Regions from separate parts of the Delftia sp. ASV31 genome, predicted to be linked through region 3. Evidence: predicted binding sites of a transcription regulator. Region 3 holds the regulator's gene; each other region holds the start of a gene.

Region 1 (4,728 bases), on a different contig from region 3:
CGCCGCATCGGCGCGCGGCCCGAGGTGCTGGACCGCCCGCTGCGCAGCGCCGGCGGCACGGCCGCCTTTGTGGAACTGCACATAGAGCAGGGCCCGGTGCTGGAGCAGCGCGGCCTGCCCATCGGCGTGGTGACGAACATCGTGGGCATACGCCGCGTGAGCTTCACCGTGCGCGGCCAGGCCGACCACGCAGGCACCACGCCCATGGACATACGCCAGGACGCGCTGGTGGGCGCGGCGCGCATCATCGATGCGGCCAACCGCAAGGCCGCTGCGCTCAGTGGCCAACCTCACTATGTGGTGGCCACCGTGGGCCGGCTATCGCTCACGCCCAATGCCTCCAATGCCGTGCCGGGCCTGGTCGAGATGATGATGGAAGTGCGCAGCGACCACGCCGGCGTGCTGGAGCGCTTCCCCGAGGAACTGCTGGCCGAAGTCCTGCCCGGCCTGGCCGCCTTGCGCGTGCGCGCCGAGATGGCCGACGTGAGCCGCTCCCGGCCCACGGACTGCGCCGCGCCCGTCATGCAGGGCGTGGAGCAGGCCTGCGACAACCTGGGCTACGCCCACATGCGCATGCCCAGCGGCGCCGGCCATGACGCCGTCTACATGGCGCCCACCGGACCCATGGGCATGATCTTCATCCCCTGCCTCCACGGCCGCAGCCATGCGCCCGAGGAGTGGATAGAACCCGCCCAGTTGCTGGACGGCACCCGGGTGCTGTACGAGACAGTGCGCGTGCTGGACAGGCAGTTGGCGCAGGGCTGAGCGCCTGGCCTGCGGCCAGGCACCAAGGCGGCATAAAATAGCCCGCTTCCCTCTGGAGCAGGCACAAGCTGCTCCTTGGTGGAAGCCCCTGTGGCACAGATTGCGGAAATCCGCCCAAATAGCGGGTTTCCCAATGCAAGATGGCGGAACCACCCTCCCCGATCATCGACAACCCACCGCATGGGCGGCCCGGCGCTGCCGGTCCGCTGCGAGAAGGTTGCACCGCCCCATCAGACCCTGGAGTTTCTTCTTTCATGTTCCGCCAACTGATCACCTGCACCGCCGTGGCCGCCGCCATGGGCATGAGCTTTTCCGCAGCCGCCCAAGGTGCGGCTGCCGACTATCCGAACAAGCCCGTGCGCATGATCGTGCCCTTCCCGCCCGGCGGCGGCACCGACATCCTCGCGCGTGTGGTGTCCAACAAGCTCACCGAAGTCAGCAAGTGGACCGTGGTGCCCGACAACCGCGCGGGCGCAGGCGGCACCATCGGCATCACCGAGGCCGCCAAGGCAGCGCCCACGGGCTACGACATGGTCATGGGCCAGAAGGACAACGTGGTCCTGGGCCCCTACCTCTACAAGAACCTGCCCTGGAACCCGGTCAAGGACCTGGTGCCCGTGGCCCACGTGGCCTACACGCCCATCGTGATCGCCACCAGCGTGAACTCGCCCTACAAGACCCTGGCCGACATCGTGGCCGCTGCCAAGCAGCACCCGGGCAAGGTGACCTACGGCTCGCCGGGCAATGGCACCAGCATCCACATCTCGGGCGTGCTGCTGGAGAAGGCGGCGGGCATCCAGCTGGTGCATGTGCCCTACAAGGGCTCCAACCCGGCCCTGATGGACGCGCTGGCCGGCAACGTGGACCTGCTGGTGTCCTCCGTGCCCTCGGCCATAGCCCAGATCAAGGCCGGCAAGCTGCGCGCCATCGCCGTCACATCGGCCAAGCGCTCGTCCTCGCTGCCCGACACGCCCACGCTGGCCGAAGCGGGCCTCAAGGGCTTTGACGTGAGCACCTGGTACGGCCTGTTCATGCCCAAGGGCACGCCAACGGCCATCGTGACCAAGGTCAACGCCGAAGTGAACAAGCTGCTGGCCATGCCCGAAGTGCGCGACGCCATCCAGACCCAGGGCGCCGAACCCCAGTCCATGAGCGTGGCCGACTTCGACAAGATGTTCCAGGCCGACTTCAAGCAGTCCAAGCAGATCGTCGAGTCCTCGGGCGCCAAGATCGAGTGACATGCCTGCGGTGCCAGGGCTGCATGCCCGGCACCGCCTGCATTGGCCAACGCCGCATTTCATTGATGCAGATCAGCCTGATCTGCATCAAGGAGCTATGTGACAGTCCCGTGAATACTTCTCTGGAAATCACCGAATTCCTGGAGAACGTCATGGCATTGCTGGTCTGGGTCCCCGAGCTGGACACCGGGATTGCAGAAATCGACCGGCAGCACCGCCGCATCGTCGATTACATCAACAAGCTCTACGAGCTGCGCTCGTCGCCCGACCGTGAGGCCCTGGGCGATGTCATCGGCGAGATGATCGACTACACCGTCTCGCACTTCGTGTTCGAGGAAAGCCTGATCGAGAGCGCCGGCTACATGTTCGCCGGTCCGCACAAGAAGGTGCACGAGCTGTTCACGCGCCGCGTGATCGAGATGCAGACCCGCTTCGATGCGGGCGAGGACGTGGCCGCCGAGCTGCACGGCATGCTCTCGCGCTGGCTGTTCAACCACATCCGCAACGAAGACACCGGCTACGTGGACTCGGCCAAGGCCTATCTGCGCATGGCGCGCGAGTCCAGTCCTGCCGCCGAGAAGGAAAGGCTCAAGAACGAAGTGCTGCAGGAGCTGGAACTGCAGCGCAAGAAAAAGGGCTGGCTGGCACGGCTGCTCAATCGCTGATCGCCCTCTCCCCTTGCAGCGCACCAACAAAAACGGCTCCCGAGGGAGCCGTTGACGTTTCACACGGCGAAGGGCCGAGCGGCCCGGTGATTACTCGCGCACCACCAGCACCGGCACGCGCACGGCGCCCAGCACGCGCTGGGTCACGCTGCCCAGCATCAGCTTTTCCAGGCCACGGCGGCCTTGCGAGCCCATGATGATCAGGTCGGCGCCCGTGCTCTCGAGCACGCGCACGATGCCTTCGTGCACCGCATGGCCTTCGCCCACCACGGTGGTGGCGGTGATGCCGGCCTCGTCGGTGATCTTCTTGACGGCGTCCAGCGTGGTGTTGGCCTCGGCCGTGGCCGCGCTCAGGTACTGCGACTGGCCGTAGGCGAAGTCGGCGCCCACGCCCGTGAACGGATAGGGGTCCACCACGTAGACCGCCGTCAGCGTGCTGCCAAAGGCCTTGGCCAGCTCCACGCCCTTGTGAACCGCCAGCATCGAGCTGTTGGAGCCGTCCACGGGAACCAGGATGTGCTTGAACATGCGTTTTCTCCTTTGTGCTTGGCCGCCGTCAACAATCGGGGGCGGCCGGGTCGATGAACCAAAGTGTGCGCCCATCATGCGCCAGCATCTTGAGCTGCATCAATCCTTGCGGCGACGCGTCAGCTCCGAGCCCTGGAAACCCTGACGGCGATAGGTCAGCACCAGGGTATCGCGCACGCCGCCCGGCTGCTCTGGCTGGATGGGCGTGGTCTCGTGGATCATGCGGGCATCGTCCAGCAGCATCACCGACCAGGGCTCGGTCAGCGTGAAGCGCTGGCCGCTGGGGCCCGTGGCCTCGAAGATGCGCGTCTCGCCGCCCTTCACGCCCTCGCGCCCGACCAGGATCACGGCCACCAGATCCACGCCGTCGCGGTGCGCGCCTTCGGGCGTGGGCCGGCCAATGCCGTCCGTGGTGTCGATGCGGAACTGGTGGGACTCGATGAACCAGCGCTCGTGCTGCACATCATTGCCCTGGGCGCAGAACACCTGGTCGGACAGGCCCGCCAGCGCCAGCAGCAGCCGGCTCCAGGTGGCGCTTTGCGCCGTGGCGTCACGCATGGGATCGAACATGCGCAGCATGCCGCCATGCAGGGCGTTGTATTCCACAGGCTGCCAGTGCGCGCGGTGCTCCACCTGCTGCAGCCCGTCCTGCCCGGCAATGAAGCAGGAATGGCGGCGGCGCCGGTAGCGCCCGCCGTCCTTCAGAAAGGCATCGGGCGGCAGTTGGGCCCAGTCGGCATCGAGCGCATGCAGCTCGGTCAATGACACGCCTGCCCAGGCCGCGAATTCATCGGGGCGCAGCACCGCATAGCCTGCGTCGCGCAGCGACTGCGCTGCATTCTGGGGGGCGATATAGGGAGGGGGAAACGTGATGTGCGCCATAACCCGACAAGCTTACTCCTCGCCCGCACCCGTCCGGGCGAGGCGGGCTGCAAATTTGCGCAATGCTGTGGCGACAGGCGCGCATCAATGCGGGCGCAGCCCCTCGCTATTGCCCTGGGCTCACACCAGCGGCAACCCCACATAGTTCTCCGCCAGCGAGGTCGAGCCTGCACGGGAGTTGACGATGTAGTCCAGCTCAGCCTCCTGCACCTTGGTGTCGAAGCCGCCTGCATCGGGGAAGCGGTGCATGAGCGAGGTCATCCACCACGAAAAACGCTCGGCCTTCCAGACGCGGCGCAGGCATTGCTCGGAGTAGCCGTCGATGCCTTCGGGCGCCTTGTCGCGGTAGTACTGCGCGAAGGCGCTGGACAGGTAGCCCACGTCCGAGGCGGCCAGGTTCAGGCCCTTGGCGCCCGTGGGCGGCACGATGTGGGCCGCGTCGCCGGCCAGGAACAGGCGGCCGAAGCGCATGGGCTCGGTCACGAAGCTGCGCAGCGGGGCAATGCTCTTTTCCAGCGAGGGGCCGGTCACCAGGCGCTCGCGTGCCTCGGGGTCCAGGCGCAGGCGCAGTTCGCTCCAGAAGGCTTCGTCGCTCCAGTCCTCGACCTTTTCGGTCAGCGGCACCTGCAGGTAGTAGCGGCTGCGCGTGG
Region 2 (4,728 bases), on a different contig from region 3:
ACGGTGCCGCACGCCAACCGCGCGGCCGACGATGTCTCGCGCGCCGCGCGCCAGATGGGCACGGCGGCCAGCCGCTTCAGCGACAACCCGCAGGCCGTGATCTACGGGCCGGGCCAGGCCCGTCCGGGGCCGGGCGAGCCCGGCTTCGTCGCCCCGTCCGCAGCCACCCAGCCCTGACCCAAGGAACCCGCATGCCCCTATCTCGCAAGACCGCCGTGGCCAGCGCTGGACTGGCCGCCGCCCTGATCCTGCTGGCCGGCTGCTCGGCCCTGCCGCAGCCCCCCGCCCAGCCCGCGCGCTATGACTTCGGCCTGGCGCCGCTGTCCGCGCCCGCGCAGTCCGCCACATCCGCAGCCCCGCAGGCTCGCACGCCGCTGGCGCTGGCCGATGTGGAGGCACCCGCCCTGTCCGACGGCAGCACGGCCATGTTCTACCGCCTGGCCTATGCCAACGGCCAGGAACTGCGCCCCTACCAGCTGGCGCGCTGGAGCCAGCCTCCTGCACTGCTGCTGCAGCAGCGCCTGCGCAGCCAACTGGGCCTGCAGCGCCCCGTGCTCGCCAGCAGCGAAAGCGTGGCCCAGCCGCGCCTGCAGGGTGCCGTGCCCACGCTGCTGCGCGTGGACATCGAAGAGTTCAGCCAAGTCTTCGACGCGCCCGGCTCCAGTGCCGGCGTCGTGCGCCTGCGCGCCACCCTGGTCGAGCAAAGCGGTGCCGTGGACCGCCTGCTGGGTCAGAAGCTGTTCGAGGTGCGCAGTCCTGCCGCCTCCGGCGATGCCGCAGGCGGCGCCCAGGCCCTGGCCAAGGCCACGGATGCGGCCATTGCGCAGATCGATGCGTGGCTGGGGCAGCAGGGGCACTGAGCGGCGGCTGGATTTCCAGCCCATCCATTCTCTTGAGAACGGCTGGTGGGTGCATTGCATCCGCTGGCCGTTTTTTGTTCTCGGGCAATTGGCTCTGCAAGCAAGTGGGGCTTTTTCCGCCCCTGCCGGGTGGTTGCTTTTCGAGGCCGGGTCTCGGCCCGGCAGCCGACTGCCCTTTCTTGATTCGCCAAGAAAGGTCAGATCAAAGAAGGCGACCCGAATGTCCGCGACCCCTTCGCTTCGCTGCGGGGCAACCTGCGCCGTGGCGGCCGCGGGGTTCGCCGTGAAACTCTCTTCGCGCTGCGCGCTACGTTCAAACAATCACTGCGAGTCAGATGACGAAGCAGTCCTGTCCTTCGGCGGGACTGCAACCCCGCAACCGCCACGACGCAGGCGCTGACATACGGGGAAAGGCCGGGTACTCAGGGCAGGGGCGGGCCGCGCCTGACCCAGTGCTTCCCGCGCGTCCGTCAGGGGCTGTAGTCCCGATCCCACCGTCTCGGCTGCCCCTGGGACGACCGTCAACACTAGGTCCAGACTACGGCGCGCAGCCCCCAGGTTTTTTACAGTGGAACCGTCGCTGATGCAGATCGCGGCTTTGAAAAAACAAGGCCTGATTGCACGGCGCTACTTCAACATCACTGAAAGGACCAAGCCATGAATGAAGACCGCATCAAGGGCAACTGGAAGCAATTCACCGGCAAGATCCGTGAGCAATGGGGCAAGCTCACCGATGACGATCTGGACGTGATCGCCGGCAAGCGCGAGCAATTCCTGGGCAAGCTGCAGGAGCGCCAGGGCCTGGCCCGCGACGCTGCCGAAAAGCAGCTGACCGACTGGCAAAAGCGCAATCCCGACTTCCGCTTCGAAGACTGACGAGGGTGGACTGCGGATGGGTTAGGCGCCCTGGCCGGCGCCGCCATCCGCTCCTCGACAGCCAGCGTGCCTGAGGGCACGCACCAATGGCCCGCCGCCGCAGGCACCAAGGGCCGGTTCAGTACAAATACAAGGAGTTCCATCATGCAAACACCGCAACGCTTTCGCCATATGCTTTCCGCTGTCGCCCTGGGCCTGATGGCCTCCGGCGCCATGGCCATGACCAATGCGGAGCACACGGCTGCCAAGAACCAGATCGAGGCCGACTACAAGGCCGCCAAGGAACAGTGCAAGCCGCTGAAGGGCAACGCCAAGGACGTCTGCGAGAAGCAGGCCAAGGGCCAGGAAAACGTGGCCAAGGCCGAACTGGAATCGCGCCGCAATCCCTCGCCCAAGAACAGTGAAAAGGCCCTCATCGCCAAGGCCGATGCCGACTACGACATCGCCAAGGAAAAGTGTGACGACCTCAAGGGCGACGCCAAGGATGTTTGCGTGAAGGATGCCAAGGCCGCCCACGTGCACGCCGTGGAAGCCGCCAAGGTGAACAAGGCCCAGGCCGAGCCCGCTGCCAACTCCGCAGCCAAGGCTGCCAACGTGGCAGAAACCCGCAAGGACGCTGCCGAGGAAACCCGTGAAGCTGACTACAAGGCTGCCAAGGCCCGTTGCGACACCATGAGCGGCGCTGCCAAGGACACCTGCGTGGCTGATGCCAAGCGGAAGTTTGGACAGTAAGCTCCCCCTGAGCGGCTGACGCCGCTTCCCCGTTGCACGGCGCCTCTCTACTCGCTACGCGAGGGAGGGGGCGACGCCCTCGCCGCGAGGCGGCTCTTGCTTGGCGTCCCTGATGTTGGGGCGCGCCAGTTTTATCCGCCTTGACCAAGCCCCGCTCGCGGGGCTTTGCTGTTTTCGGGTTGGCTGATGTGGGTCAAACGGGTTGGGCGGTGCTGTTCCTAAGCTGCAGGCTTTCACGATGAAGGCAGGAGAAGCATATGGCCGTGCTGGAATGGAGCGGAGCGCTGGCATTGGAGTTGCCGGCCATGGACGAGGTGCATCAGGAGTTCGTCCTGCTGCTGGCCGAGGTGGAGGCGGCCGATGATGCGCAGCTGTGCACGCGCTGGGATGAGTTGATCGCGCATACGCAGTTGCATTTCGACCAGGAAGACCGCTGGATGCAGTCCACGCGCTTCACCAGCACCAACTGCCACAGCCTGCAGCACAAGGTGGTGCTGCAGGTGATGCGCGAGGGGGCGGCCAAGGCGGTGGCCGGTGATCTGGCCGTGATCCGCAGCATGGCGGGCGAGCTGGCGGCCTGGTTCGTGCACCATGCGCAGACCATGGATGCGGCGCTGGCCCTGCATCTGCGCAGTGCGGGCTTCGATCCCGCCACGGGCTCCCTGGCGCACCCTGAGGCCTTGCCCGAGCAGCCCATCACGGGCTGCGGCGGTGCCTGCGACGGCAGCGCCGACCGCGCGCGGGCCGTGCCGGCCTGATCCGGCGGGCCTTCAATCGGCCAGCCAGCCCGCTCAGGGCACGATCGCGGGCGAGGCCAGGATGGGGAAGATCTTCACCAGCCCGCCCGCCATCACCTCCACGGCCAGGGCCGCGAGGATCAGGCCCATGAGCCGCGTCATCACGTTGATTCCGGTCTTGCCCAGCACGCGGGCGATCGGGTCGGCCAGCGAAAAACAGACCATCACCACCAGCGCCACCACCACGCCATAGCCCACCAGGGCCAGGTGCTGCCAGATGGTGCGTGCCTGGTCGGCGTAGATCACCACGGTGGACATGGAGGCCGGCCCCGTCAGCAGCGGAATCGTCAGCGGCACCACGGCAATGCTGTTGCCCATGGCGGCCTTTTCCGCGCCAGCGACCAGCGTGGGCGCGTTGGGCCGTTCCTCGGCAGGGCGGGCGTTGAGCATGTTCATCGCGCTGATCAGCAGCAGCAGGCCGCCGCCCACCTGAAAGCTCTGCAGCGAGATGTTGAAGAAGTCCAGCACCTGCAGCCCGATGATGGCGCAGGCCGCGATCACGCAGAACGAGGCCAGCGCCGCCGTGCGAATGGTCTGCTGGCGCTGCTGCGTGCTGAATCCCTCGGTGTAGTGGATGAAGAAGGGGACGATGGCCAGCGGGTTGATGATGGCCACCAGCGTGATCAGCGGTTTGAGGTCCATCGCATTCCCTGTAGGTTGCCGCCGCCCACCTGTGCCCGGCCCTTGCCGGTACGCACGACTTTTCGTTCCATCGAATGTCTCCTGTGAAAGAATTGCCGCACGGGCCGGCCCGCCGCCATTACAGCATTGCGGGGCGCGTCCGCCCACCGGGAAATCACAACAGGTTCTCAGACAGAAAGGAACACGGACATGGGCAGTTTTGTGCAGTTGACTTCGTTGGATGGCACGGCTTCGCCGGCCTGGGTGGCGCGGCCCGATGTGCCCGCGCGCGGCGCCGTCGTGGTGCTGCAGGAGATCTTCGGCGTCAACGCCCATATCCGCGCCGTGGCCGACCGTCTGGCTGCCCGCGGCTATATGGCCGTGGCGCCGTCACTGTTCACGCGTGTCGAGGCCGGTGTGGACCTGGGCTACGGCGATGCCGACCGTGCCAAGGGCATGGCGCTGAAATCCGCCGCCGAGGCGCTGCCCCAGCCCGGCGTGCTGCCCGAGATCGAGGCCGCCATCGCCCATGCCGCCACGCTGGTGCCCGGCGGCAAGGTGGGCATCGTGGGCTTTTGCTGGGGCGGCCTGTGGGCCTGGCGCGCGGCCTGCAACCTGCCCAGCCTGTCGGCTGCGGCCTGCTACTACGGCGGCGGCATGACCACGCCGCTGGAGATGGGTCGCGAGCCGCTGTGCCCCGTGATTGCCCACTTCGGCCGGCGCGATACGCACATTCCTGTGGACGCCGTGCAGGCCTTCGCCCAGGCGCAAAAGCATGTGCAGGTGCACCTGTACGACGCCGACCACGGCTTCAACTGCGACCAGCGCAGCGCCTACGACGA
Region 3 (4,728 bases):
GCTGGGCAAGTCCAAGTTCACGGCCTGCGCTGCCTGCCACGGTATGGACGGCAAGGGCAACCAGGCCCTGGGCGCGCCCAACCTGACCGATGACATCTGGCTGCACGGCTGGGGCGAGGCCGCCATCACGGCCATGATCAACAACGGCAAGCACAACGAGATGCCTGCCCAGAAGGACAAGCTGACCGAGGCGCAGATCGCGGTGCTTGCTTCCTATGTCTGGGGCATGTCGCACAAAGACGGCGCAGTCCGTCAGTAAGCACGGGGGCGGCGCTGCGGCGCCGCCTTTTTGCGTTTTGAGTTTTCAGATATTTCAAAAAAACAAAGGAACCCACCATGAAGCCCGAGAGCGGGGATGACACCGGGAAGCCTCCCCGCAAAGTCATTCCGATCACGCCGGCCACGCCTGATCCGGGCGAGCTGGTGTCGATGTTCGAGTCGGAAAAGAAGGTCTACCCGCGCTCCATCAGCGGTGTCTTCGCACGCTGGCGATGGGCCCTGGTGTTTCTCACCCAACTGGTTTTCTACGGCCTGCCCTGGCTGGAGTGGGGCCAGCGCCAGATGGTGCTGTTCGACCTCGGGGCGCGGCGCTTCTATCTCTTCGGGCTGGTGCTGTACCCGCAGGACTTCATCTACCTGGCGGGCCTGCTGATCATCTCGGCGCTGGCATTGTTCCTGTTCACGGCCGTGGCCGGGCGCCTGTGGTGCGGCTTCTCGTGCCCGCAGACGGTCTATACCGAGATCTTCATGTGGGTGGAGCGCAAGGTCGAAGGCGACCGCAGCGCGCGCATGCGGCTGGACAAGAACGGCTGGACCTTCGAGAAGGCCTGGAAGAAGTCGCTCAAGCAGTTGCTGTGGATCGCCATTGCGCTGTGGACCGGCTTCACCTTCGTGGGCTACTTCGTGCCCATCCGCGAGCTGGGCGGCGAGCTGCTGGCGCTGCAGGGCAGCTGGCAGATGTTCTGGGTGCTGTTCTACGGCTTTGCCACCTATGGCAACGCGGGCTACATGCGCGAGCAGGTCTGCAAGTACATGTGCCCCTATGCGCGCTTTCAGAGCGCCATGTTCGACCGGGACACCATGATCGTCAGCTACGACACGGGCCGGGGCGAGCCGCGTGCGCCGCGCACCAAGAAGGTGGACTACAAGGCCCAGGGCCTGGGCGACTGCATCGACTGCAAGATGTGCGTGCAGGTCTGCCCCGTGGGCATCGACATCCGCAACGGTCTGCAATACGAATGCATTGGCTGCGGCCTGTGCATAGACGCCTGCAACTCCATCATGGACAAGATGGAGTACCCGCGCGGCCTGATCCGCCTGACCACGCAGAACGCCATGGCCGGCCTGTGGCGGCGTGCCCAGGTGCTGCGCCGCATCTTCCGTCCGCGCGTGCTGATCTACTCGGCCGTGCTGATCGGCTTGAGCGTGGCCATGATCGTGAGCCTGGCGCTGCGCCAGTCGGTCAAGGTGGACGTGATCCGCGACCGCGCCTCGCTGTCGCGCATCGTGGCGGGCGGCAAGCTGGAGAATGTCTACCGCCTGCAGATCATGAATGCCACCGAGCAGGCCCAGCGCTACCGCATCAGCGCCCACGGCCTCGATGGGCTGGAGCTGGCGTCCGAGCAGGAAGTCGAGGTCGGCCCGGCCGAGACGCGCGGCATTGCGGCGCGCCTGCAGATTCCCTACGGTTCGGCCGAGCCGGGCTCGCACACCGTATTCTTCGATATCGATGCCGTGCATTCGGGCGCGGGACGAGCGTCCGAAAAGGCCGTCTTCCTGGTGCCCCGGTGATGTTCCTGGCAGGCGCGGCACGGTCCGCGCCTGCCGCCTGAAAGAAAGAGGTTTCCCATGTCTTCCAGTCCCGCAGTTTCCGCGCCCGCGCAGGCTCCCTCGCACCCCGACGCCGGCAAGCCCTGGTGGAAGTTCGGCCATGTCTGGCTGGTGGTGGCCGGCCCGGCGGCCGTGGTGGTCGCTGCCGTGATCACGGCCATCATCGCCATCAATGGCGCCGATCCCGTGATCGACCCCGACTACTACCGCAACGGCATCACGATCAACGAGCGTGCCGATGGCGTGCGCGAAGTGCCCAAGAGCATGGCGCCCGCCGTCACCGGCCGCAACCATGCGGCCACGCCCGCGCACGATCACCCCACGGACCGCTGATCGCCGTGCACCCCTGCAAGAGGCCGCAGTCGCGACCTTTTTGCATGGCGGATCGCATCTCCGGCATGCGCGACGGGTGAGGGTTTCCTACAGGCGTGCAGGGCGCTGCGGGGCTTGGCGCCATGCGTTGGCGCGGCGCACAATGAAGGCGACCCCTCGACAGCACAAGGAGATCGCTGATGTTGGCCCAACGCTGGATGTGGATTGCCTGGCCTGCCTTTCTGGCAGCCGCCGTGATGGAGATGCTGGTTTTTGCCTTTGTGGACCCCCTGGAGCTGCATTGGCTCGGCGACCTGGGCTGGTCGCGCCAGGGCATCTACACGCTGGCCTTCTTCGCCTTCTGGGGCGTGACCATGCTCTCCAGCCTGATGACCACCATGCTGGGCCGCTCGGCCCGCGATCTCAATGACGGCGTGCTCTCCGAGCCCGAGCCCGACCCGGACCTGGCCATGCAGGGGCTGGGGCGGGACTGAGCGAGAGCCCGCCGCAATGAACAAGGCCCGCTGTCGCGGGCCTTGTTCATTGGCGGATGAATGCTTGCCGCCCTTGCAGCCTCACTGGCACTGCTGGCTGTTGACGATGCGCTTGAGCGCATCCGTGTCCAGGATGCGCAGATGGCGCTGGCGCACCTCGATGATGTTGTCGTCCGCGAACTTGGAGAAGGTGCGGCTCACCGTCTCCAGCTTCAGGCCCAGGTAGCTGCCGATTTCCTCGCGCGTCATGCGCAGCACCAGTTCGGACTTGGAAAAGCCCCGCGCATGCAGGCGCTGCACCAGGTTGAGCACGAAGGCGGCCAGGCGCTCTTCGGCGCGCATGCTGCCCAGCAGCAGCATCACGCCGTGCTCGCGCACGATCTCGCGGCTCATGACCTTGTGCACATGGTTTTGCAGGGCCGTGACCTCGCGCGACAGGTCTTCCAGCTTGTCGAAGGGCATGACGCAGACTTCGGCATCTTCCAGCGCGACGGCATCGCAGGTGTGGTGGTCGTTGACGATGCCGTCCAGGCCGATGATCTCGCCGGCCATCTGAAAGCCTGTGACCTGATCGCGTCCGTCCTCGGTGGCCACGCAGGTCTTGAAGAAGCCGGTGCGGATGGCGTACAGCGAGGTGAATGTCTCGCCGTTGCGAAACAGCAGGCCTCCGCGCTTGACCTTGCGGCGCGTGGCCACGATGTCGTCGATGCGCTGCATCTGCTCGGCATCCAGGCCCATGGGCATGCACAGTTCGCGCAGGTTGCAGTTGGAGCAGGAGGCTTTGATGGTCTGAAGGTTCATGGAGTGATAAACATCAGCGGCACACAGCGTGCCGGCGGTGACCTCGTGGATTGCGATGAGTTGGATCAAATTGTCGCAGCAGTCCCTCAAACAACTCTTGATGTGAGTCAAGGACATGACCGATGTGCTGCGGCACAGTCGAGGTATTAGAGGAAAAAACCCATGACCGCTGTCACCCCAGAGCTGCTGCGTCGCTTTGACGTACCGGGGCCCCGATACACTTCGTTCCCTACCGCCGACCGCTTTGTCGAGGCCTTTGGTGCAGAGGACTATATCCTGGCGCTGCAACAACGCAAATCGAGTACCGCAGCGCGTGCCACGCCTTTGTCGCTGTATGTGCACGTGCCTTTTTGCGAGTCGCTTTGCTACTACTGCGCCTGCAACAAGATCGTGACGCGCCACCACGATCGCGCCGCCGTCTACCTGGACTACCTGGCGCGCGAGATGGCCATGCACACGGCCCATTGCGGCAAGGGCCAGACCGTCAGCCAGCTGCACCTGGGCGGCGGCACGCCCACCTTCTTCTCCGACGACGAGCTGCGCACGCTGATGGGCCTGTTGCGCGAGCATTTCAAGCTGGAGCCGGGTGGCGAGTACTCCATCGAGGTCGATCCGCGCACTGTCAGCGTCGAGCGCCTGGCCGTGCTCAAGGAGCTGGGCTTCAACCGTCTGAGCTTCGGCGTGCAGGACTTCGACGAGCAGGTGCAGATCGCCGTGCACCGCGTGCAGCCGGCCGAGCAGGTGTTCGAGCTGGTGGCGGCCGCGCGGCAGCTGGGCTTTGCCTCCATCAACGTGGACCTGATCTACGGCCTGCCCAAGCAGACGCCCGAATCCTTCGAGCGCACGCTGGCCCAGGTCAACGCGCTGCGGCCCGACCGCATCGCGCTCTATGCCTATGCCCACCTGCCCGAGCGCTTCAAGCCGCAGCGGCGCATTGCGGCCGAGGATCTGCCCCAGGGGGCCGACAAGCTGGCCATGCTGTCGCGTTCCATCGCCGCGTTCATGGACGGTGGCTATGTCTATGTGGGCATGGACCACTTCGCCCTGCCCGAGGACTCGCTGGCCGTGGCCAAGCGCCAGGGCCGGCTGCACCGCAACTTCCAGGGCTACAGCACCCAGCCCGACTGCGACCTGATTGCGCTGGGCGTGTCGGCCATCGGCAAGGTGGGTGCCAGCTACAGCCAGAACGCCAAGACGCTGGAGGAGTACTACGACGCCATCGACGCCAGCCACCTGCCCGTGGTGCGGGGCCTGGCGCTGTCGCGCGACGACCTGGTGCGCCGCGCCGTCA

What was found. Region 3 encodes FNR, which switches genes on or off when oxygen is low (the NO sensors DNR and NnrR bind a similar motif). Its sites were predicted from a motif close to TTGATNNNNATCAA; they were not measured.
Region 1: JHD82_RS15135 (bacteriohemerythrin) is a predicted target of FNR. The motif match lies at 2,066-2,079, and genes of this name have one in related genera.
Region 2: JHD82_RS14235 (hemerythrin domain-containing protein) is a predicted target of FNR. The motif match lies at 2,652-2,665, and genes of this name have one in related genera.

What each region holds. Positions count from the first base shown of each region.
Region 1 is NZ_JAELTK010000038.1:2,372-7,099, reverse strand. Features, by position in the region: gene JHD82_RS15145 (Zn-dependent hydrolase) at 1-765, shown strand, start outside; gene JHD82_RS15140 (tripartite tricarboxylate transporter substrate binding protein) at 1,020-2,003, shown strand; gene JHD82_RS15135 (bacteriohemerythrin) at 2,114-2,668, shown strand; gene JHD82_RS15130 (universal stress protein) at 2,759-3,196, opposite strand; gene JHD82_RS15125 (2OG-Fe dioxygenase family protein) at 3,296-4,078, opposite strand; gene pobA (4-hydroxybenzoate 3-monooxygenase) at 4,199-4,728, opposite strand, start outside.
Region 2 is NZ_JAELTK010000034.1:37,994-42,721, forward strand. Features, by position in the region: gene JHD82_RS14215 (MlaD family protein) at 1-177, shown strand, start outside; gene JHD82_RS14220 (ABC-type transport auxiliary lipoprotein family protein) at 192-860, shown strand; gene JHD82_RS14225 (CsbD family protein) at 1,518-1,736, shown strand; gene JHD82_RS14230 (hypothetical protein) at 1,881-2,468, shown strand; gene JHD82_RS14235 (hemerythrin domain-containing protein) at 2,726-3,226, shown strand; gene JHD82_RS14240 (MarC family protein) at 3,260-3,907, opposite strand; gene JHD82_RS14245 (dienelactone hydrolase family protein) at 4,097-4,728, shown strand, end outside.
Region 3 is NZ_JAELTK010000084.1:11,634-16,361, forward strand. Features, by position in the region: gene ccoP (cytochrome-c oxidase, cbb3-type subunit III) at 1-259, shown strand, start outside; gene ccoG (cytochrome c oxidase accessory protein CcoG) at 337-1,791, shown strand; gene JHD82_RS23665 (FixH family protein) at 1,849-2,163, shown strand; gene JHD82_RS23670 (hypothetical protein) at 2,343-2,636, shown strand; gene fnr (fumarate/nitrate reduction transcriptional regulator Fnr) at 2,718-3,437, opposite strand; gene hemN (oxygen-independent coproporphyrinogen III oxidase) at 3,600-4,728, shown strand, end outside.